Regions from separate parts of the Streptomyces sp. NPDC051364 genome, predicted to be linked through region 1. Evidence: riboswitches for the same ligand, from Rfam matches in the RefSeq annotation. Region 1 holds a riboswitch; each other region holds the start of a gene.
What was found. Region 1 has a riboswitch for cobalamin ahead of AB0M76_RS02245 (CbtB-domain containing protein). Riboswitches for the same ligand answer to the same signal wherever they lie in the genome.
Positions count from the first base shown of each region.

Region 2: another riboswitch for cobalamin. It lies ahead of AB0M76_RS10675 (ribonucleoside-diphosphate reductase subunit alpha); the one in region 1 lies ahead of AB0M76_RS02245 (CbtB-domain containing protein).
Region 3: another riboswitch for cobalamin. It lies ahead of metE (5-methyltetrahydropteroyltriglutamate--homocysteine S-methyltransferase); the one in region 1 lies ahead of AB0M76_RS02245 (CbtB-domain containing protein).
Region 4: another riboswitch for cobalamin. It lies ahead of cobN (cobaltochelatase subunit CobN); the one in region 1 lies ahead of AB0M76_RS02245 (CbtB-domain containing protein).

Region 1 covers NZ_JBFBAH010000001.1:460,067-465,511, forward strand. Annotated here, with positions in the region: gene AB0M76_RS02230 (hypothetical protein) at 194-838, opposite strand; gene AB0M76_RS02235 (hypothetical protein) at 887-1,132, opposite strand; gene AB0M76_RS02240 (CbtA family protein) at 1,154-1,909, opposite strand; gene AB0M76_RS02245 (CbtB-domain containing protein) at 1,940-2,152, opposite strand; cobalamin riboswitch at 2,189-2,338, opposite strand; gene AB0M76_RS02250 (histidine phosphatase family protein) at 2,373-2,795, shown strand; gene pucL (factor-independent urate hydroxylase) at 2,892-3,809, opposite strand; gene AB0M76_RS02260 (aspartate aminotransferase family protein) at 4,064-5,416, opposite strand.
Region 2 covers NZ_JBFBAH010000004.1:217,587-223,031, reverse strand. Annotated here, with positions in the region: gene AB0M76_RS10680 (ribonucleotide-diphosphate reductase subunit beta) at 1-358, opposite strand, end outside; gene AB0M76_RS10675 (ribonucleoside-diphosphate reductase subunit alpha) at 358-2,745, opposite strand; cobalamin riboswitch at 2,902-3,033, opposite strand; gene AB0M76_RS10670 (GNAT family N-acetyltransferase) at 3,078-3,578, opposite strand; gene AB0M76_RS10665 (Uma2 family endonuclease) at 3,657-4,241, shown strand; gene AB0M76_RS10660 (YbdD/YjiX family protein) at 4,291-4,488, opposite strand; gene AB0M76_RS10655 (carbon starvation CstA family protein) at 4,485-5,445, opposite strand, start outside.
Region 3 covers NZ_JBFBAH010000022.1:101,490-106,934, reverse strand. Annotated here, with positions in the region: gene AB0M76_RS32165 (PHB depolymerase family esterase) at 1-1,007, shown strand, start outside; gene AB0M76_RS32160 (3-hydroxybutyrate dehydrogenase) at 1,120-1,878, shown strand; gene AB0M76_RS32155 (HAD family acid phosphatase) at 1,994-2,677, shown strand; cobalamin riboswitch at 2,822-3,040, shown strand; gene metE (5-methyltetrahydropteroyltriglutamate--homocysteine S-methyltransferase) at 3,194-5,445, shown strand, end outside.
Region 4 covers NZ_JBFBAH010000002.1:47,603-53,047, forward strand. Annotated here, with positions in the region: gene cobN (cobaltochelatase subunit CobN) at 1-1,595, opposite strand, end outside; cobalamin riboswitch at 1,628-1,769, opposite strand; gene cobG (precorrin-3B synthase) at 1,964-3,265, shown strand; gene AB0M76_RS04115 (precorrin-8X methylmutase) at 3,262-3,909, shown strand; gene AB0M76_RS04120 (precorrin-2 C(20)-methyltransferase) at 3,906-5,417, shown strand.

The DNA.
Region 1 (5,445 bases):
GCAGTGGAACCCCTCGCTGCCCGTCAGTACCGGTTACAACGCCGAAGACTGACGCGACGTCACAGGCGTGTCGACACTCCGCCCCGGACGTCTTCCCAGCTGGTGACGGGTGCACCGCCCCTGTCCCGAGGATTGCGCCGGATACGGCCGAACGAGTGCACCACGCACCGCGCACGGGTGGACGGCAGACCGGCTACTGCGGCCGCGCAGCGCCGTCGGGGTCGTTGAGGATCAGCTCGGCCAACCTCAGCAGACGCCGGAAGTGCGTGCATGCCGCGTCGTGCGGGGATGGCAGCGAGGCCCAGCGGCGCAATTCCGGCAGACACTCCTCGACCGCATCCAGCCGGTACCGGTCCAGACGGCCGCCGGCCATCAGGTACAAGAGGACGTGCCCGCACACCACGATGTCGAGGCCGGCCGCCCCGGTGGCCCCCGGCGGCAGTTCGGGAACCGGCCCGGCGTGAGCGCGCCAGAGCCGGGCGACCTCGTGGACCGCCGCCCGATGCCCGTCGGGCCCGGGCCAGCGGGGCCCCCGAAAGAACTCCGTGTCGGCGGCCGAGGGACGCTGCCGGTGCAGGATCCGCTTCTCCTCGCGCCGCCGCTCGGCGAACGCGGCCCGCTCGGCAATCCCCGCGTCCCGGCTCGACTCGAGCTTCTTCAGCGCCCGCAGCAGCGCGTCCCCGTCCCGGTCCAGGTCCCCGACGGTGCCGAGGTAGGACCAGGTCGCCTGGAACCCGAAGGGCTTGAACAGGACGACGGCGCTGCGCAATGCGCTCCGCCGGCGGGCGTGCGGCAGCGTGTGGTCCCGCACCCGGCGGGCGTACACGCTGAAGCTCATGGACCCGACCCTGTGAGTCCGGGGCGGCGCACCCGGGGCCGGGGAGGGTCAGACGAGGACGAAAACGATCGCCGCCGCCCCCATGAGGGCGGCGGCGAGGTGGATGGCCGGGTGGCCGTAGTCGCCGAACCAGAGGTGGCGGGCCAGGCCGCCGAGGGCGGCCAGGGCCGTGATGATGCCGACCTGGGCCAGCAGCGTGGCGGCGGTGAAAGGGGCCAGGAGCAGCAGAACGGTGTTGAGCCAGAACGGGACGGCGCCCGTCCAGCCGCGCCATTCCCAGATCGCCGTCTGCATGTACTACCGGCCCCCTCATCGTCAGCTCGCGGGCTGTACAGCCTCCTGGGGTGCGGCGGCCGGGGCAAGGGCCCGTTCGGCAAGAAAACCGAAGGCCAGGCCGAAAGTCGTCCACATCGCGACCTGGATGGCCACGGTCGCGAGGCGGAACTGCCAGATCAGGGCGGCCGGGAAGTCCGCCGGGACCTCGTTGATGCCGGGCAGGGCCGCGTAGGCGATGGCGACCACCGCGACGAAGCCGACCGAGGCGACGATCGAGGCGTTCCAGTTCCCGAGCTTGGGCGCCAGGCGCCGGCCCAGGATGAGCGCGCCCGCCGACAGCAGCGCGCTCAACGCGATCATCAGGATGTAGAGGGTGGTCCTCCGGACGACGGTGTCGGGGTCCCCGACGGCCGGCGGGTTGGACGGGTACTTGAGGAACGGCACCAGGTTGAAGGCGACGAACAGGCCGCCCGAGACCAGCAGGGCCGTGGCCCGAGGGCCGAAGCGGCCGATCCGGCCCAGGGCGTAGCAGAACACGAGCGCGGCGATCCCGCCGAGCGCGATCCCGTACAGGAGCGTGCCGGTGCCAAGGCCTGCCGTGGCCTGGAGGGCCCGGCTGACCGGGGCCGCCTCCTCGCCGTGCTCGTGGGCGGCGTGGCCCGCCTCCTCGATGGCGATCGCCGCGTCGACCTTGGCCTCACCGAGGACGTACGCGACGAGGAACGCCGCCACGCCGGCGAGCAGTCCGGCCAGCATGCCCCGCACCAGCAGGACGCGGGGGGAGATGGAGTTCATGGTTCGGTTCTTCCCTTGCCGAGGCGGAGATCAGTGGCAGGGGAAGCCGAGGAGGTGGCGACCGTCGTGCATCCACTCGTGGACGGTGTCGCCCTCGAAGAGCGCGGTGGCGCCCTGCTCGGCACCGACGAGGTAGAGCAGGACCAGCATCAGGACGCCGACGAACAGGGCCCAGGGGGCGAGCGCGGAGAGCGAGATCGGGGTGACGGCAGGGGCCGTCGTGGGCACGGCGGAGTGAGCCATGGCAGAACCTCCAGAGGGAACACGCGTCCCGGTCAGTGGTGCTAGCGACGACATGGCGGGTCTGACTTCTCCTCCCCCTCCGGGAGGATTCACAGTGGCGCGACCGTGCCGGATTTTCACCGGTACTTCCGTCATACCGTCGTCTTTTTTAGGTTGTCGTCCGAGACCGTACCGCGTTTACGCTCCCCTTATGAAGAGCGACGTAGTACGAGTTCAGTTCGTGAGACGTCCATTCGAGGACGCCTCACGACAGGTGCGCTTCGGCCACGGCGACCCCTGCCCGCAGTACGCGGGCCTGCAGGGCCCGGACACGGGGGAGTGGGCCGGGCGGACCCTGGACGAGGTCGCCGCCGAGGATCCGGCCGCCGTCCGGAGCTGGCTGGCGGACCCCGACTACGCGCCGCCCGGCGGGGAGTCCGTCACCGCGCTGATCGCCCGCGTCGGCGCCGCCCTCGCCGCCCTGCCCACCGGCACGCATCGCGCCGTGGTCGACCAGGCCGTCGTCCGGGCGGCCGTCGTGTCCGCGCTGGAGCTGCCGGCCGCCGCTTTCTGGCGCCTCGACGTACGGCCGGACACGGTGACCAGCCTCACCGGGCGGCTGGGGCGGTGGAACCTTCAGCTCGGACAGCCGGTCGGGAAGTAGCCGGAGCAGAACGGGCCGCAGGCAGCAGAACGGCCCGGACCCCGCGACGCGGTCCGGGCCGAACGTATGCGGGAGCCGTTACGCGACTTACGCGACTCAGGCGACGATCCAGTCGCTCGTCGCGATCACCGGCTGCACGCCGTCGCGGTGCACGGTGCCCTCGATCAGGCCGTACATCCGGTCCGCCGCGAAGTAGACCTCGTTGTCGTTCTTGAGGCCGAAGGGCTCCAGGTCGACGAGGAAGTGGTGCTTGTTGGGGAGGTTCAGGCGTACCTCGTTGACCCGCGGGCAGTGGTCGAGCACCCGCTCGGCCATCTGGTTGAGGGTCTGCTGCAGCGAGTACGAGTAGGTCTCGGCGAACGCTTCCAGCATGTTCTTGCGGACCTTCTTGTACGACTGGTCCCAGTCGTACGCGGAGTCGTCCGCGGCCAGCGCCGAGTGCGCCCAGCGCGCGGTGACCTTGGTCGCCAGGATGCGGTCGTACGCCTCCTTGAGCGTCGTGTACTTGTCCTTGATGTAGCCGTGGAACTCGGAGTTGGTCGAGTTCATCACCGTCAGGTCCTTCAGACCCGAGATGACCTGCAGGCCGGTCGTCTCGCTGTACGTGATCTGCGCGGTGCGCACCTCCTGGCCCTTGCGGACGAAGGAGTGCTGCTCCTTGCGCGTCGGGACCGGGATCCGCTCCCAGACGTACTCCTCGATCCGGATCTGCGCCTCGCGGATCGGCGACTGGGAGGAGACGAAGTGCTTCGCGAGCAGGATGCCGAAGGCCTCGGGGGAGGCGATCCCGTGCTCCTTGCCGAAGGCGTACACCGTGTTCTTGGTGGTGTCCGTGGGCAGGCAGTTGGCGTTGTCGCCGGTCAGGTGGACGTCGCGGAACTCGCCGCGGAGCGCGACCGAGACGTTGAGGTCGCGGATCTCGTGCCAAGACCCGTCGCCGCCCTTGCGGGTGACCTTGACGATGCGGTTCTCGGCCTTGCCGTACTGGTTCTGCGCCAGGACGTGCTTGCTCATGGTGTCTTCCTTCGGTGCCTCGGGAACACGGAGTCCGGTGGTCTGGATCCCGTACGCCCGGCGTCCAGCGCCGCCCCCGACCGCAGGACGTCCCGCTCCCCGCCGTTCGGCCCCGAGGGGCCGCCCCGGGACTGACGTGCATCCCGGTCCGTAGGTGCTGCTTCGGATTGCAACATGCGCGAACGGCGTTGTTACCCGTACAGATCGTCCGAACACCGGCACCCACGGCTTGGGCGACCGCACAGCGCAGCAGGTCAGACGGTGTGCGTATCCGCGACCGACAGCGCCTCGTCGAGGATCGCGAGGCCCTTGGCCACGTCCTGCGGGCCGATGTTGCAGGGCGGGGCGATGTGGATGCGGTTGCCGGCGGTCAGCGGCCACAGCCCGCCCTTCTTGCAGGCGGCGGCGAACTCGGCCATCGGCGCGTTGTCCGCCCCGGAGGCGTTGTACGGGACGAGCGGCTCGCGCGTCTGCCGGTCCCGTACGAGCTCCAGGGCCCAGAACGTGCCCAGACCGCGGACCTCCCCGACCGACGGGTGCTTCTCGGCGAGGGCGCGCAGGCCCGGCCCCAGCAGCTCCGCGCCGGTGCGGGCGGACTGCTCGACGATGCCCTCCTCCTCCATGACGTTGATCGTCGCCACGGCGGCTCCGCAGGCCAGCACGTGCCCGGAGTACGTCAGCCCGCCCGGGTAGGGCCGGCGGGCGAAGGTCTCGGCGATGGCGGCCGAGATGGCGACCCCGCCGAGTGGGACGTATCCGCTGGTCACGCCCTTGGCGAAGCAGATCAGGTCGGGGGTGACGCCCCAGTGCTCGGAGGCGAACCACCGCCCGGTCCGGCCGAAGCCGACCATGATCTCGTCGAGGATGAAGACGATGCCGAAGCGGTCGCAGAGCTCACGCACGCCCGCCAGGTAGCCGTCCGGGTGCACGAGCACGCCCGGGGCGCCGCCGACGGTCTCCAGGATGATCGCGGCGATGGACTGCGGGCCTTCGAAGACGATGGTGTCCTCGAGGTGGCGCAGGGCGCGCTCGCACTCCTCGGCCTCGGTGGCCGCGTAGAAGGGCGAGCGGTAGGCGAAGGGCCCCCAGAAGTGCACGACACCGGCGGTCGCGCTGTCGTTGCCGAAGCGGCGGGCGTCACCGGTCAGGTTGATCGCGGTGGACGTGGCCCCGTGGTACGAGCGGTACGCGGACAGCACCTTGGGCCGGCCGGTGTGCAGCCGGGCCATCCGTACGGCGTTCTCGACGGCCTCGGCGCCCGCGTTGGTGAAGAAGATCTTGTCGAGGTCGCCCGGGGTGCGCTCGGCGATCAGCCGGGCCGCTTCCGAGCGGACGTCGACGGCGAAGCCGGGCGCGACGGTGCAGAGCTTGGCCGCCTGCTCCTGGATGGCCGCCGTCACCTTGGGGTGCTGGTAGCCGATGTTGGTGTAGACGAGGGCGCTCGAGAAGTCGAGGTAGCGGTTGCCCTGGTAGTCCCAGAAGTACGAGCCCTCGGCCCCGGCCACGGCGAGCGGGTCGATGAGCTCCTGCGCCGACCAGGAATGGAAAACATGCTTCCGGTCGGCGTCTTTCACGGCGGCGAGCGCGTCGGCGGCTTCTGCGTTCATATCCCGAGCGTAGTTGTCCACGATGCGGA
Region 2 (5,445 bases), on a different contig from region 1:
GCAGGTAGGTGTCGAGCAGCGTCAGATAGAACTGGACGTGCACGGCCTCCTCGAACAGCTGGCGCGACAGGTACAGACGCGCCTCCGGGGAGTTGATGTGCTTGTAGAGCGTCAGCACCAGGTTGTTCGAGACGATCGAGTCGCCCGTCGCGAAGAACGCGACGAGGCGGCCGATCATGTGCTGCTCGGCGGGCGTCAGCTTCGCGAGGTCGGCGACGTCCGAGTGGAGGTCGACCTCCTCGACGGTCCAGGTGTTCTTGATCGCGTCCCGGTAGCGCTCGTAGAAGTCCGGGTAGCGCATGGGGCGGAGAGTCAGCTCGAAGCCCGGGTCGAGCAGGTTCTTGTTGGTGGAGCTCATTACTGGCAGGCCTCGCAGGACTCGGGGTTCTCAAGGGAGCAGGCCAGCGCCTCGGCGTCGGCGACCGCCTGGGGCAGCGCGACGGGGGCGGCCGCCTGCGCGGCGCGGGCGATCTTCGTCGCCGGGCGCGAGCGCAGGTAGTACGTGGTCTTCAGGCCCTGCTTCCAGGCGTACGCGTACATCGAGGACAGCTTCCCGATGGTCGGCGTCTCCAGGAACAGGTTCAGCGACTGCGACTGGTCGAGGTACGGCGTACGGGCCGCCGCCATGTCGATCAGGCCGCGCTGCGGGATCTCCCACGCCGTGCGGTACAGCTCGCGCACCTCGGCCGGGATCCAGCCGAAGCCCTGGACCGAGCCGCTGGAGTCGCGCAGGGCCTCGCGGGTCTGGGCGTCCCACACGCCGAGCTGCTTCAGCTCCTCCACCAGGTAGCCGTTGACCTGGAGGAACTCACCGCTCAGCGTCTCGCGCTTGAAGAGGTTGGAGACCTGCGGCTCGATGCACTCGTACACGCCGGCGATCGAGGCGATCGTCGCCGTCGGGGCGATGGCGAGGAGCAGCGAGTTGCGCATGCCGGTCTCGGCGACGCGGGCGCGCAGGGCGTCCCAGCGCTCGGGCCAGGCGCGCTCGGTGTCGTAGTGGTCCGGGTGCAGGACACCGCGGGCCGTACGGGTCTCCGACCAGGCCGGGAGCGCGCCGTGGCGCTCGGCCAGGTCGCAGGAGGCCTCGTACGCGGCGAGCATGATGCGCTCGGCGATCTTGGTGGAGAGGGCCTTGGCCTCGGCGGAGTCGAAGGGCAGGCGCAGCTTGAAGAAGACGTCCTGCAGGCCCATCGCGCCCAGGCCGACCGGGCGCCAGCGGGAGTTGGAGCGCTCGGCCTGCTCGGTCGGGTAGAAGTTGATGTCCACGACGCGGTCGAGGAAGGTCACGGCGGTGCGGACGGTCTCGTCCAGCCGCTCCCAGTCCATCTCACCCGTCTCGGTGAGGACGAACGCACCCAGGTTGACCGAGCCGAGGTTGCAGACAGCGGTCTCGCCGTCGTTGGTGACCTCGAGGATCTCGGTGCACAGGTTCGAGGAGTGCACGACCCGGCCCGGCTCGGCGGTCTGGTTCGCCGTGCGGTTGGAGGCGTCCTTGAAGGTCATCCAGCCCTGGCCGGTCTGCGCGAGGGTGCGCATCATCCGGCCGTACAGGTCGCGGGCGGGCATGGACTTGCGGGCCAGGCCGTCCGCTTCGGCCTTGCGGTACGCGGCGTCGAACTCGTCGCCCCACAGGTCGACCAGCTCGGGCACGTCGGCCGGGGAGAACAGCGACCAGTCGGCGTCCGCGTTCACGCGGCGCATGAACTCGTCCGGCACCCAGTGCGCGAGGTTCAGGTTGTGCGTACGGCGCTGGTCCTCGCCCGTGTTGTCGCGGAGCTCCAGGAACTCCTCGATGTCCGCGTGCCAGGTCTCCAGGTAGACCGCGGCGGCGCCCTTGCGGCGGCCGCCCTGGTTCACGGCGGCGACGGAGGCGTCGAGGGTCTTCAGGAACGGCACGATGCCGTTGGAGTGGCCGTTCGTACCGCGGATCAGCGAACCGCGGGCGCGGATGCGCGAGTACGAGAGGCCGATGCCGCCGGCGTGCTTCGACAGGCGCGCGACCTGGTGGTAGCGGTCGTAGATCGAGTCGAGCTCGTCCAGCGGGGAGTCCAGCAGGTAGCAGGAGGACATCTGCGGGTGCCGGGTGCCGGAGTTGAAGAGCGTGGGGGAGGACGGCAGGTAGTCGAGGCGGCTCATCAGCCGGTAGAGCGAGGCCACTTCCTCGACGGCCTGGACACTGTCGTTCTCGGCGAGGCCGCAGGCCACGCGCAGCATGAAGTGCTGCGGGGTCTCGACGACCTGACGGGTGATCGGGTGGCGCAGCAGGTAGCGGCTGTGCAGGGTGCGCAGGCCGAAGAAGCCGAAGCGGTCGTCGGCGCCCTCGGCGAGGGTGTGCTCGACCAGTGCGTCCAGGCGGCTCGCGTGCAGCGCCACGAACTCGGCGGTGCGGTCCGCGATCAGGCCCTCGCGGTGGCCGACCGCGACGGAGGCGGAGAAGGAGGTGGCCCCCTGGCCCGCGGCTTCCTCGGCGACGGCCAGCGTCAGCAGCCGGGCGGCGAGCCGGGAGTACGCCGGGTCCTCGGAGATGAGACCGGCGGCGGCCTCCGTGGCCAGCCCGCGCAGCTCGGCCTCGTCGGCGGCGGCGCTGCGCCCGCGGAGCGCGGCTGCGGCGACCCGGCCCGGGTCGGTGTCGGGGAGGTCGGCGGTCAGCTCGGTGAGGGTACGCAGCAGTGCGGCCCCAGGTCCCCCGGTCTCGATTCCGGTGTCGGACGGGTCGGACTCGGCGCGCGGTGCGGAAGGCGCGATGGTCACGGGGGGAGCTCTCCCTCGCTCGGCTCCGGGACACCTTCGGTGCGGGCGCGAGCGGGCGCGCGCGGGGCAGGGCCTGGCTGGGCACGCTCACACCGCACGGCGTCCACCGGCCCAACCGCGGGGCCCGGACGTGTCGGCACCCGGTTCGGTCGAGCCGGGCGCACTGTCGGCAGGTCCTCGGACTTGCGGTGACACCAATGGGTGTACTTCATACCGTTGCGGGACAGTTCCGGATTCGCACCGGATTCCCCTGCGGCGACAGCGAGCATGAGCATACATGTGGGGGCCGCTTCCTGTGCGACCCCCTAGATGTTGTGTCGGCGTGGCTACAGTTCGAGACCGTACGTGAGCAGAGTGAGGCCGGGGACGGGCTCCCAGTCCCGTTCGGGCGTGCGGACGAAGCCGAGCCGTTCGTAGATCCGGTGGGCTCCGACCATGTCGTCCGTGGTGGACAGAACAAGGCGCCGTACGCCCTCGATGACCCTCGCCCGCTCCACGCAGGCCCGTACGAGCGCCTCCCCGGCGCCCCGCCCGCGGCCCTCCCGGGCGACGGCCAGCATCCGGAACTCGGCCTCGCCGGCTCGGGCGATGTCGCACAGCGGGCTCCCGGGCGCGGCGAACGCCACACCTCCGAGGAGCCGTCCGTCGCTCGCGGCGGCGACGAGTATCACCCCGTCGCGCGCCCGCCCGGCCACGTCCCGCAGCCGCGCGAGGTACGGATCGTCCTCGCCGAACGTGAGCAGCCCGTCCCCGAGATAGGCCTGCGCGGTGATCTCCCCGAGCGTTCCGTACTCCGCCGCCAGCGCTTGCCTGATCACGATGTCCATGCGGTCGAGTGTGCCGTACGGGTGTCAGCGCCCGGCGCTATCGTCGGAGACAGCACCGTCGAGGAAGGCGAGCGAGGCATGACCGTGATGACAGACCGGCCCCACATGCTGACTGAGGACTTCGAAGCCGTGGCGCGCATAGCGGCCCGCGAGAGGGAGGGGACGCGGCTGGAATTCATCGACGGGATCATCAGGAGCAAGGCCATGCCGGACGGCGACCACGGGATGATCATCCAGTGGCTCACGCGGATCTGCATGCAGCACCGCCCCGAGCTGTGGCTGCATCCGGGGCAGGGCATCAAGGCCCAGGAGTACCGGGCCGGCCGGGCGATTCCGGATGCGGCGCTCGCGCATTCCGAAGCATTCGTCGGGCAGGGGGACTGGGTCGACCCCGATCCGATCCTCATGGTCGTAGAGGTGACCTCGTGGGATTCGGACACCCACCGGCGCGACCATGTCGAGAAGCCCCGCGCCTACGCGGAGACGGGTATCCCCGTCTACCTCCTGATCGACCGGGCCAAGTGCCAAATCTCCGTCTACAGCCAGCCGAACGGCCGACAGTACGAGAGCATCCACATCGTGCCGTACGGCACGGACATCGCGCTCCCCGAGCCCGTCGGCATCACCCTGCAGACCGAGGTCCTCAAGGACTGGGTGCGCTGAGGGACGGCGAAGGGCCCCACCGATCCGGCGGGGCCCTTCACATACGTGCTCAGCAGCAGCGGAAGCCCTCGCGGGGGTCTGCCTCGCGGGCGTCCGTGCGGGCGCGTTCGAAGGCGCGGCGGGTCAGGACCTCGGCCGCGGGGTCGTGCGCGCGGGCGTGCGCGACGTAACGGTCGTACGCCGCCTCGCCCGAGAACTCCCGTACGAAGAACCGCGCCTTCGCCAGCGCCGCGCGGACGCCGCTCACGCCACCGGCTCCTTCACGCGGCCGCCGCCCGAGTCCAGGCCGGCGGCGGCGAGCTCCGCCCGCTCCTCCGGCGTCGCGATGAGCCCGGCCGGGGCGATGATCTTCGACTCGGTCCACGGGACCTCGGACAGCCTGACCGTCTCCGGGGCGGCGATCGCCTTGAAGCAGGTCCGTGCCGCGTCCAGCAGCACGATGATGATCAGGATGGCGAACAGCGCCGACAGTGCGCCGTCCACCGTGGCGTTGGTGACCACGGTGTGCATCTCGTCCATGTTCTTGGCGGGCGGCAGCACCTTCCCGGCGTCGATCCCGGTCTGGTACTTGTCGCGCTGCGCGAAGAAGCCGACCTTCACGTCGTCGGAGAACACCTTCTGGTAGCTCGCGGTGAGCGTGACGGCCACGTCCCAGGCCAGCGGGACGCCGGTGACCCACGCCCACTTGAGCCGCCCGGACTTGACGAGCAGCGTGGTGCAGACGGCCAGGGCCACCGCCGCGAGCAGCTGGTTCGCGATCCCGAACAGCGGGAACAGCTGGTTGATGCCGCCCAGCGGGTCCTTGATGCCGACCCACAGGAAGTAGCCCCAGCCGCCGACGACGAGCGCGCTCGCCAGCCACACGCCCGGCTTCCAGCTGATGTCCTTGAAGGACTTGTGCACGTTGCCGAGGGTGTCCTGGAGCATGAACCGGCCGACGCGGGTGCCCGCGTCGAGGGTCGTCAGGATGAACAGCGCCTCGAACATGATCGCGAAGTGGTACCAGAACGCCTTCATCCCGGCGCCGCCGACCACGGACGAGAAGATCTCCGACATTCCGAGTGCGAAGGTCGGCGCGCCGCCCGTACGGGACAGCAGGCTGGCCTCCTCGACGTCCTTCGCGGCCTGCGCGAGGTACTCGGGCGACACGGCGAAGCCGAAGTTGGTCACGGCCTGCGAGGCGGTCTCGACGGTCGTGCCGATG
Region 3 (5,445 bases), on a different contig from region 1:
CGTTGCCGTCCCCCCACCGCGCCCACCGCCTCCGGCGCACCGCCGCGGTGGGCGCGGTGGCCCTCGGCCTCGCGCTGGCCGCCGCGCTCACCGGCTGCGCGGCGGACTCGCGGCCGCCCGCGGCGGCCGGGCCGACCGTGAGCCTGAACGCGTCCGCGTCCGCGTCCGCCCCCGCCGTCGACAGCCGGGAGCGGCTGACCGTCGACGGCGGCACCCGGGAGTACCTGCTGCACCGCCCCGCCGCGGAGGGCGGCGGACCCCGTCCGCTCCTCATCGCCTTCCACGGGCGCGGCGCCGACGCCGAGCACCTGCGGAAGCAGAGCGGACTGGACGGGGCCGCCGAGGCTCGCGGCATGCTCCTCGTGTACCCCGAGGCCCTGGGCAAGGCCTGGGGCGCCGGCACCGCTCCCACCGGGCAGCGGCCGGATCCGGACGCCGATGTCCGGTTCACCGAGGCACTGATCGCCGAGCTCGTGCGCACCGGCCGGGCCGACCCGCACCGGGTCTACGTCGCCGGGTTCTCCAACGGCGGCTCCATGGCCCTGCGGATGGCCGCGCAGCGTCCGGACCTGGTCGCGGGCGCGGCCTCGGTCTCCGGTGAACTGCCCACCGGGGCCGCCGCCGTGAAGCCCACCGGGCCGGTCCCCGTACTGATCGTCTACGGGGCCGAGGACCCCGTACGGCCCCTGGCCGGCCTGCCCAGTCCCGGGCCGGCCGGTCCCGGGGAGGAACCCATCACTGCGACCATGTCCGCCCGGGCGAGCGCGGAGGCGTTCGCCACCGCAGCCGGGGCGGGCGGTCCGGCCGAGGAGGGCAAGCCCGGCTACGACTCCGCCACCTGGCAGCCCGGCCCCGCGGGGGCAGCCGTACGGCTGCTCGTCATGCACGGCGCGGGCCACACCTGGCCCGGCTCGGCCGCTGCGCCGCCCGCAGGCTTCGGCCCCGTCAGCACCGCACTGGATGCGAGCAGCACCCTGCTCGACTTCCTTTCCCCGCAGCGGCGTTGACGGCAGGCATCGCCTCAGAGCGACGCGCATGGCGGCGCACACCACACGAGGGTCCCGGAGTGTGGTGTGCGCCGCCATGGGCGCGGCTGCCCGCCCTCCCTACTGTTCAGCCATGACGAGCCAACTTCCTTTCCTGCGGGAGCGCGTCGCGCTGGTGACCGGCGGCGGCAGCGGCATCGGCCGGGCCTGCGCGATCGCCCTGGCCGAGGCGGGCGCCACCGTGCACGTGGTCGACATCGGCGAGGAATCGGCCCGGAGCGTCGCCGCACTGGTCGGCGGGCAGGCGCACGTGGCCGACCTCGCCGACCCGGCCGCGATAGAGGGGCTGCCCGCCGCGGTGGACATCCTGGTCAACAGCGCCGGCCTGCAACACGTCGCCCCCATCACGGACTTCCCGGCCGAGCGCTTCGCCCGGATCCAGCAGGTGATGGTCACCGCGCCGTTCCTGCTGCTGCGCCACGTGCTGCCGCACATGTACGCGGCCGGCTGGGGCCGGGTGGTCAACATCTCCAGCGTCCACGGGCTGCGCGCGAGCGCCTACAAGTCCGCCTACGTCGCCGCCAAGCACGGCCTGGAGGGGCTGAGCAAGGTCACCGCGCTCGAGGGCGCCCCGTACGGCGTGACCAGCAACTGCATCAGCCCCGGCTACGTGCGTACGCCCCTGGTCGAGGCCCAGATCGAGCAGCAGGCGGCCGCGCACGGCATCGGCCCCGGCGACGTGCTGTCCGAGGTGCTGCTCAACCGGTCCGCGATCAAGCGCCTGATCGAGCCCGAGGAGGTCGCCGCGGCCGCGGTGTGGCTGTGCGGGCCCCATGCCGGGTACCTCACCGGAACCTCGCTCCCCCTCGACGGAGGGTGGACCGCCACGTGAAGCGGGACGGCCACCAAAAATTAACTACCGGTCAGTAGACAGGGAGGGCGGGCATGCGGATTCTGGCCCCGTACATGTCATTTCGGCCAATGAAGCCCATGAGGAGCGCCCCCACATGCGCAGCACCCACGCCCGCATCCGCACGCTCGGAACCGCCACCGGCACGGCCGCGGCCACCGTCGTCCTGATGCTGGCCCCTGCCGCCTCCGCCCAAGCCGCCCCGGTCCCCACCCCGGCCCCGGCTGCCGCCCCGGCCGCGGCGACGGCCTCCGCGCCCGGCGGCAACGCGCTCATCCGCGGTATCGACTACGGCACCTGGAAGCGCGATGTCGCCGCCGTCATGGCCACGGCCCGCCCGTACGTCGAGCAGCGCATCGCCCAGTCGCCCGCCGGCGAGAAGCCCGCGATCGTCCTCGACATCGACAACTCCTCGCTGGAGACGGACTTCCACTGGTTCTGGACGTTCCCGACCCCGGCGATCTCCGAGGTCCGCGACCTGACCGGGTACGCGAACGAGCGCGGCGTCGCCATCATCTTCGTCACCGCCCGACCGGGGATCATCCACTCCCTCACCGAGCACAACCTCAAGGCGGTCGGCTACCCCGTCTCGGACCTGTACGTCCGGGACCTGCCCGATCTCTTCAGCGAGGTCAGCACCTACAAGACGGCCAAGCGCGCCGAGATCGAGGCCCGCGGCTACACGATCATCGCCAACATCGGCAACAACAACAGCGATCTGGTCGGCGGGCACGCGGAGCGCACCTTCAAGCTGCCGGACTACGACGGCAAGCTCTCTTAGTCGCTTTTCGGCCCCGCTGCCAAGGGTCCCCGCCGCCGGCCGCCTGCACACAGAGGCGGCCGGCGGCGGCGCACCGGGGGGCGGGGCGTCTCATTGCCGTGTCCGCATGGTGATCACACCTGTCCGCCGCCCGGCGGCTGCCCTTAGGCTGACTCCGCAGCTGGTTCGCCCCGTCCTCCAGGCGGGATGCGTCGCAAGAGGGAACCCGGTGGGAATCCGGGACTGCCCCGCAGCGGTGAGCGGGAACGACCGCCGTCATACGCACTGGGCCCGGACGGGTCTGGGAAGCGACGGCCAGTAGGAGTCTCGTACGACGAGACGTGCCCGCGAGTCCGAAGACCTGCCCGTTGCCCGCACGCGACCGTTCGCGTGCGGTGATCCCGGTGACTTCGTGGGCGGGTCGGCGTGCACATTCAGGCGGGCACAGGTGGTCCGTCCGGTTCGTCACTCCTTCGCCCCGGTTTCCCCGGGATCCGTCGCAAGACGCGCACACGCATGCTCGCGAAGGAGAGTCACGTGACAACCGAGTCCGCTGCCACGGCCGTACGCGCCACCGTGTACGGATACCCCCGCCAGGGGCCGAACCGGGAACTGAAGAAGGCCGTCGAGGGCTACTGGAACGGCCGCGTCGGCGCCGCCGCCCTCCGGGAGACCGCCCGCGAACTGCGCCGGAGCGCCTGGCAGCAGCTGGCAGATGCCGGAATCCACGAGGTCCCGACCGGCGACTTCTCGTACTACGACCACGTACTGGACACCAGTCTCATGGTCGGCGCCGTCCCCGCCCGCCACCGCGCCGCCGTCGAGGCCGACCCTCTGGACGGGTACTTCGCGATGGCCCGCGGCACGCAGGATGTGGCGCCGCTGGAGATGACCAAGTGGTTCGACACCAACTACCACTTCCTCGTCCCGGAGTTGGGGCCGGACACCGTCTTCACCGCCGACCCCGCCAAGCAGGTGGCGGAACTGCGCGAAGCCCTTGCGCTCGGGCACCGCGCCCGGCCCGTCCTGCTGGGACCGGTCACGTACCTGCTGCTGGCCAAGCCCGCCCCCGGCGTCTGCGACGACTTCGTGCCGCTCACGCTGCTGGACCGGCTGCTGCCCGTGTACGCCCAGGTGCTGGCCGAGCTGCGCGCGGCCGGGGCCGAGTGGGTGCAGCTCGACGAGCCCGCCCTGGTCCAGGACCGCACCCCCGCCGAGCTGAACGTCGCCACCCGCACCTACCGGGAGCTCGGCGCCCTGACGGAGCGCCCGAAACTGCTCGTCGCCTCGTACTTCGACCGGCTGGGCGAGGCCCTGCCCGTCCTCGCCAAGGCCCCCGTCGAAGGCCTGGCGCTCGATTTCACCGGGGCCGCCGCCGCGAACCTGGCGGACCTCGCCGCGGTGGGCGGGCTGCCGGGCAAGCGCCTCGTCGCCGGCGTGGTCGACGGCCGCAACATCTGGATCAACGACCTCCAGAAGTCGCTGACCACCCTGGGCACCCTGCTCGTCCTCGCCGGCCGGGTCGACGTCGCCGCGTCCTGCTCGCTGCTGCACGTCCCGCTGGACGCCGCCGTCGAACGCGACATCGACCTGCAGATCCGCCGCTGGCTGGCCTTCGCCCGGCAGAAGACCGCCGAGATCGCCACCCTCGCCCGCGGCCTCGGCCAGGGGCCCGCCTCGATCGCGGCCGAACTCGCCGCCAACCGCGCCGACCTGGCCTCCCGTTCGAACTCCCCGCTCACCTGCGACCCCGCGGTACGGACCCGTACGGCGGCGATCGGCGAAGCCGATGCCCGCCGTGCCCAGCCGTACGCCGAACGCTCCGCCGCCCAGCGCGCCCTCCTGGGCCTGCCGCTGCTGCCGACCACGACCATCGGCTCCTTCCCGCAGACCGCCGAACTCCGCACCGCCCGCGCCGACCTGCGCTCGGGCCGGATCGGCACGGCCGGCTACGAGGAGCGCATCGAGGACGAGATCCGCGAGGTCATCGCCTTCCAGGAGAAGGCCGGCATCGACGTCCTCGTGCACGGCGAGCCAGAACGCAACGACATGGTGCAGTACTTCGCGGAGCAGCTCACCGGGTACCTGGCCACCCGGCACGGCTGGGTCCAGTCGTACGGCACCCGTTACGTCCGCCCGCCCGTCCTGGCCGGGGACATCTCCCGTCCCGATCCGATGACCGTGCGCTGGACGACGTACGCCCAGGCGCAGACGGCCCGGCCGGTCAAGGGCATGCTGACCGGCCCGGTCACCATGCTCGCGTGGTCCTTCGTACGGGACGACCAGCCGCTCGGGGACACGGCACGGCAGGTGGCGCTCGCCCTGCGCGACGAGGTCGGGGACCTGGAGGCCGCGGGCACTTCGGTGATCCAGGTGGACGAGCCCGCGCTGCGGGAGACGCTGCCGCTGCGCGCCGCCGACCGTGCGGAATACCTGGCGTGGGCCACCGAGGCCTTCCGGCTCGCCGTCTCCGGGGTACGGCCGGACACGCAGATCCACACGCACATGTGCTACGCGGAGTTCGGCGACATCCTCCGGGCCATCGACGACCTCGACGCCGACGTGATCAGCCTGGAGGCCGCGCGTTCGCACATGCAGGTGGCCGACGAGCTCGCCGGCGCCGGATACCCGCGGGAGGTGGGTCCGGGTGTCTGGGACATCCACTCGCCGCGCATCCCGTCCGCCGTGGAGGCGGCCGCGCTGCTGCGCAAGGGGCTCGAGGCCATTCCGGCCGAGCGGCTGTGGGTCAATCCCGACTGCGGCCTGAAGACCCGCGGCTGGCCCGAGAC
Region 4 (5,445 bases), on a different contig from region 1:
AGCCACTCCAGGTTGCCGTGCTTGCCCAGGTGGATCATCGCGTCGGCGCCGAAGCCGCCGTCCTCGGCGCGCGCCTGGATCCAGCGGTAAGCGGCCAGGTAGTGGTGCGACGGCGGCAGGTCCGGGTCGTGGTAGATCGCGATCGGGTTCTCGCCGAAACCGCGCGGCGGCTGGATCAGGATGAGCAGGTTCCCGCGGCGCAGGGCCGCGAGGACGATGTCGCCCTCCGGGTTGGCGGAGCGGTCCACGAACATGTTGCCCGGGGCCTCGCCCCAGTGCTGCTCCACGCTGCCCCGCAGCTCGGCGGGGAGCTCGGCGAACCACCGCTTGTAGTCGGCGGCCGGGATGCGGACCGGGTTGCGGGCCAGCTGCTCCTCGGTCAGCCAGTCCTGGTCGTGGCCGCCGGCCTCGATCAGGGCGCGGATCAGCTCGTCGCCGTCGCCGGAGACCAGGCCCGGGATCTCCTCGACGGGGCCGAAGTCGTAGCCGCCCGCGATGAGGGTGCGCAGCAGCTCCACGGCGCTGGCCGGGGTGTCGAGGCCGACCGCGTTGCCGATGCGGGAGTGCTTGGTGGGGTACGCGGAGAGGACGAGCGCGAGCTTCTTGTCGCGCCGCTCGATGTGCCGGAGGCGGGCGTGCCGGACGGCGATGCCGGCGACGCGGGCAGCGCGCTCGGGGTCGGCCACGTAGGCGGGCAGGCCGTCCTCGTCGAGCTCCTTGAAGGAGAACGGGACGGTGATCAGACGGCCGTCGAACTCGGGCACGGCGACCTGCGTCGCGGCGTCGAGCGGGGACAGGCCCTCGTCGCTCTCCTCCCAGGCGCTGCGCGAGCCGGTCAGGCACAGGGCCTGCAGGATCGGGACGCCGAGCGCGGCCAGCGCGCCCGCGTCCCACGACTCGTCGTCGCCGCCCGCCGAGGCGGTGGCGGGCTTGGTGCCGCCGGCCGCGAGGACGGTGGTGACGACCGCGTCAGCCGACTCCAGCGCGGCGATCAGGTCCGGCTCCGGAGCGCGCAGGGAGGACACGTAGAGGGGGAGCGCCTGGGCGTCCTGGGCCTCGATCGCATCGCACAGGGCGTGCACGAAGGCGGTGTTGCCGCTCATCTGGTGGGCGCGGTAGTACAGCACGGCGATCCGCGGACCCTCGGTGGTCCCGGGCGTGCGCTCCAGCGGGCCCCAGGTCGGCGCGGCGGCCGGCGGCTCGAAGCCGTGGCCGGTGAGCAGCACGGTGTCGGAGAGGAACCGGGCCAGCTGGTCCAGGTTGGCGGGGCCGCCGTGGGCGAGGTAGCCGTGCGCCTCGGCCGCGATGCCGATCGGGACCGTGGAGGCCTCCATCAGCTGGGCGTCCGGGGCCTGTTCGCCGGTCAGGACCACCACCGGGCGGGTCTGGGCCGGCGCCAGGAGCAGGTCGAGGCCGTCCTGCCAGGCGCGCAGGCCGCCGAGGAGGCGTACGACGACCAGGTCGACGCCGTCGAGCAGCCCGGGCAGGTCGTCGAGGGGAAGGCGGGACGGGTTCGCGAACCGGTACGGCACGGGGCCGTCCGCGGCGCGGGCGCTGAGCAGATCGGTGTCGGACGTCGACAGCAGCAGGATCATGCGGCGGCAGGCCTTCCTCGGGGTTTCCGCGCCCCGGGCAGTGAGGACAGCGGGAGTTCCTGACTCACCCGGCGGATTGCTCTGCAGGGTTCACAGTGGCGGGACCGCGCCGGATTCGCACCGGGCTTCCTCCCGGCGGGCCATGTGGCTCCGCCGCTGGTCATCTTAGGTGGCGATCTCCCTGACCGGGAGTGGGGGTGGCCCGCGCCCGGGCGCCCGACCGGCGGACCCGCCCCCGCCCCCCGACCCCCCGCGCGCCCCCCCCGCTCCGCGGAGCGCCGAGCCCGCCCGCGCACCACCGCTGCGCGGAGGGGTGGGTGGTGACGGCCACAGGTCGGGGCGGGGGAATCGTGGGTATGCTCGCCGCCATGCCGCCCCAGCCCCCCTCCGCCGCATCGCGGGACGAACCCGTCATACGCGACCGCGGTGACGCCTGCCCCGGTGCGCTGCGGCTGCACGCCGCGGACGACGGGTTCCTGGCCCGGGTCCGGGTACCCGGCGGGATGCTCGACGCGGACGCGGCCTCGCTGCTGGCCGATGCCGCGGAGCGGCTCGGCGACGGGCACATCGACCTCACCTCCCGCGGCAATGCGCAACTGCGCGGCCTCGGGGCGGGCTGCGGCGGCGAACTGCAGTCCGTGCTCGTCCGCGCCGGCCTGCTGCCCGCGCCCACCCACGAGCGCGTCCGCAACATCGTCGCCTCGCCGCTGACCGGCCTCGACCGGCGCGGCCTGCCCGACGTGGCGCCCTGGGTCGCAGAGCTGGACCGGCTGCTGTGCACGAGCGCGCCCGCGGCCGGGCTGTCCGGCCGCTTCCTGTTCGCCCTCGACGACGGCCGCGGCGACGTCACCTCCCTCGCCGCGGACGTGAACCTGGTCGCCCGGGACGCCGACCGAACCCTGCTGTGGACGGCCGATCCGGCGGACGCCCTGCTCGTGGCCGCGGCCGACGCGCCCCGGGCCGCCCTCGTGGCCGCCGCGTACTTCCTCGACGCCGTCCGGGAAGCCGGTACCCGGGCCTGGCGGGTTGCCGAGCTGCCCGCCGAACATGCCCTGCTCTCCGGTGAGTTGGGTGTGCGGCTGGCCGCCGCCGGGATCGAGGCCGCCCTCGTACGGGAAGACGCCCGGCGCTCCCCGGCCCCTGAGCCCGGCATCGTCGAAGGGCCCCACGGCACCGCCGCGCTCAGCGTCCTCGCACCGCTGGGCCGCCTGACCACCGCGCAGTGGCGCCTGCTGGCCGGCCTCACGGGCCGCATCCGCCTGACCCCCTGGCGCGGCATCGTCGTCCCCGGCCTGCCCGCCCGCGCCGCAGCACAAGAGCTGGCCGCCCTCGCCGAGGCCGGGCTGGTCACCGCCCCTGACGACCCCTGGCGGTCCGTCACCGCCTGTACCGGACGCCCCGGTTGCGCCAAATCCCTCGCGGACGTACGCGCCGACGCGCGCGCCGCCGTCACCCGTGCGACCGGCCCCCTGCCCGTGCACTGGTCCGGGTGCGAACGCCGGTGTGGGCACCCCCGCGGTACCGCGTGGGTGGACGTGGTCGCCACACCCACGGGCTACGACCTCTCTGCGGCCGGCCGCACCCCGCGCCGCGGCCTCCAGACCTCCGAACTTCCCGCGGCCCTCGCGGACGCACGCCGCACCACCTCCCACGACGCAGCGAAGAAATGAGCGAGTACACAGTGTTCGAGTACGAGAAGGACGGCGCGGCGATCTACCGCCAGTCCTTTGCCACGATCCGCGCCGAGGCGGACCTCTCCGGGCTGCCCGCCTCCGTCGCCCAGGTCGCGGTACGCATGATTCACGCCTGCGGAATGACCGACCTGCCCCAGGACCTCGGCTACACCCCCGACGTCGTGCTGCGCGCGCGTGCCGCCCTGACCGCCGGCGCGCCGATCCTCTGCGACGTGCAGATGGTCGCCAGCGGGGTCACCCGCAAGCGGCTGCCCGCCGACAACGAGGTGATCTGCACCCTCTCCGACCCGGCCGTGCCCGCCCTCGCCGCGAAGATGGGCACCACGCGCAGCGCCGCCGCCCTCGAAGTCTGGCGCGACCGCGGCCTGCTGGAGGGCTCCGTGATCGCCGTCGGCAACGCGCCGACCGCGCTGTTCCGGCTGCTCGAGATGATCGAGGAGGGCGCCCCGCGCCCCGCCGCCGTCATCGGCGTCCCGGTCGGCTTCATCGGCGCCGCCGAGTCCAAGGACGCGCTCGCCGCCCACGTCTCCGGCCTCGACCACCTGATCGTGCGCGGCCGGCGCGGCGGCAGCGCCATCGCGGCCGCCGCCGTCAACGCGATCGCGAGCGAGGAAGAATGAGCAGCGCAGCCAGCACCGCAGCCCGCACCGGAAAGCTGTACGGCGTCGGGCTCGGCCCCGGCGACCCCTCCCTGATGACCCTCCGGGCCGTCCAGGTCATCGCCGAGGCCGATGTCGTCGCGTACCACAGCGCCCGCCACGGCCGCTCGATCGCCCGCTCGATCGCCGCCGAGCACCTGCGCGCGGACCACGTCGAGGAGCCGCTGGTCTATCCGGTCACCACCGAGACCACCGACCACCCAGGCGGCTACCAGGGGGCGATGGAGGAGTTCTACGAGGAGTCCGCCGCCCGGCTGGCCGCGCACCTGGAGGCCGGCCGGACCGTCGCCGTGCTCGCCGAGGGAGACCCGCTCTTCTACGGCTCGTACATGCACATGCACAAGCGGCTCGCCGACCGCTACGAGGCCGAGGTGATCCCCGGGGTGACGTCGGTGAGCGCCGCCGCCGCCCGGCTCGGCACCCCGCTCGTCGAGGGCGAGGAGGTGCTGACGATCCTGCCCGGCACCCTGCCGGAGGAGGAGCTCACCGCCCGCCTCGCCGCCACGGACTCCGCGGTCGTGATGAAGCTCGGCCGCACCTTCCCCGCCGTGCGCCGGGCCATGGAGGGCAGCGGGCGGCTGGCGGAGGCCCGGTACGTCGAGCGCGCCACCATGGCGGGCGAGCGGACCGGCGTCCTCGCCGACACCGACCCCGACAGCGTCCCGTACTTCGCCGTCGCCGTCGTGCCCAGCCGCATCGGCAACCCTGGCAGCGTGCCGTCCGGGCCCGGCGGGGTCGCCGTCGTCGGCACCGGACCGGCCGGGCCGCTCTGGCTCACCCCCGAGACCCGGCGGGCGCTGGCCGACGCCGAGGTGCTCGTCGGGTACACCACGTACCTGGACCGCGTACCCGTCAAGCCGGGCCAGATCCGGCACGGCTCCGACAACAAGGTCGAGTCGGAGCGCGCCGAGTTCGCGCTCGACCTCGCCCGCCGCGGCAAGCGGGTCGTCGTGGTCTCCGGTGGCGACCCGGGCGTCTTCGCCATGGCCACCGCCGTCCTGGAGGTCGCGGGGCAGCCGGAGTACAAGGACGTGCCCGTACGGGTCCTGCCGGGGGTGACCGCCGCCAACGCGGCAGCCGCCGCGGCCGGGGCCCCGCTCGGCCACGACTACGCCACGATCTCCCTGTCGGACCGGCTCAAGCCGTGGGAGGTCATCGCGGAGCGGCTGCGCGCCGCCGCCGCAGCCGACTTGGTGCTCGCCCTGTACAACCCGGGCTCGCGCAGCCGGACCTGGCAGGTCGCCCAGGCCAAGGAGCTGCTGCTGGAGCTGCGTTCGCCGCAGACACCGGTTGTGGTCGCGCGGGACGTGGGCGGTCCGCAGCAGTCGGTCCGCATCCTCGAGCTCGGCGAACTGGAGCCGTCCGAGGTGGACATGCGCACGATCCTGCTGATCGGATCCTCGCAGACCCAGGTCACGGAGCGGCCGGACGGCTCCCGGGTGACGTGGACCCCGCGCCGCTACCCGTGACCGGGTGAGGAGGTGACGTGAGGTTCGG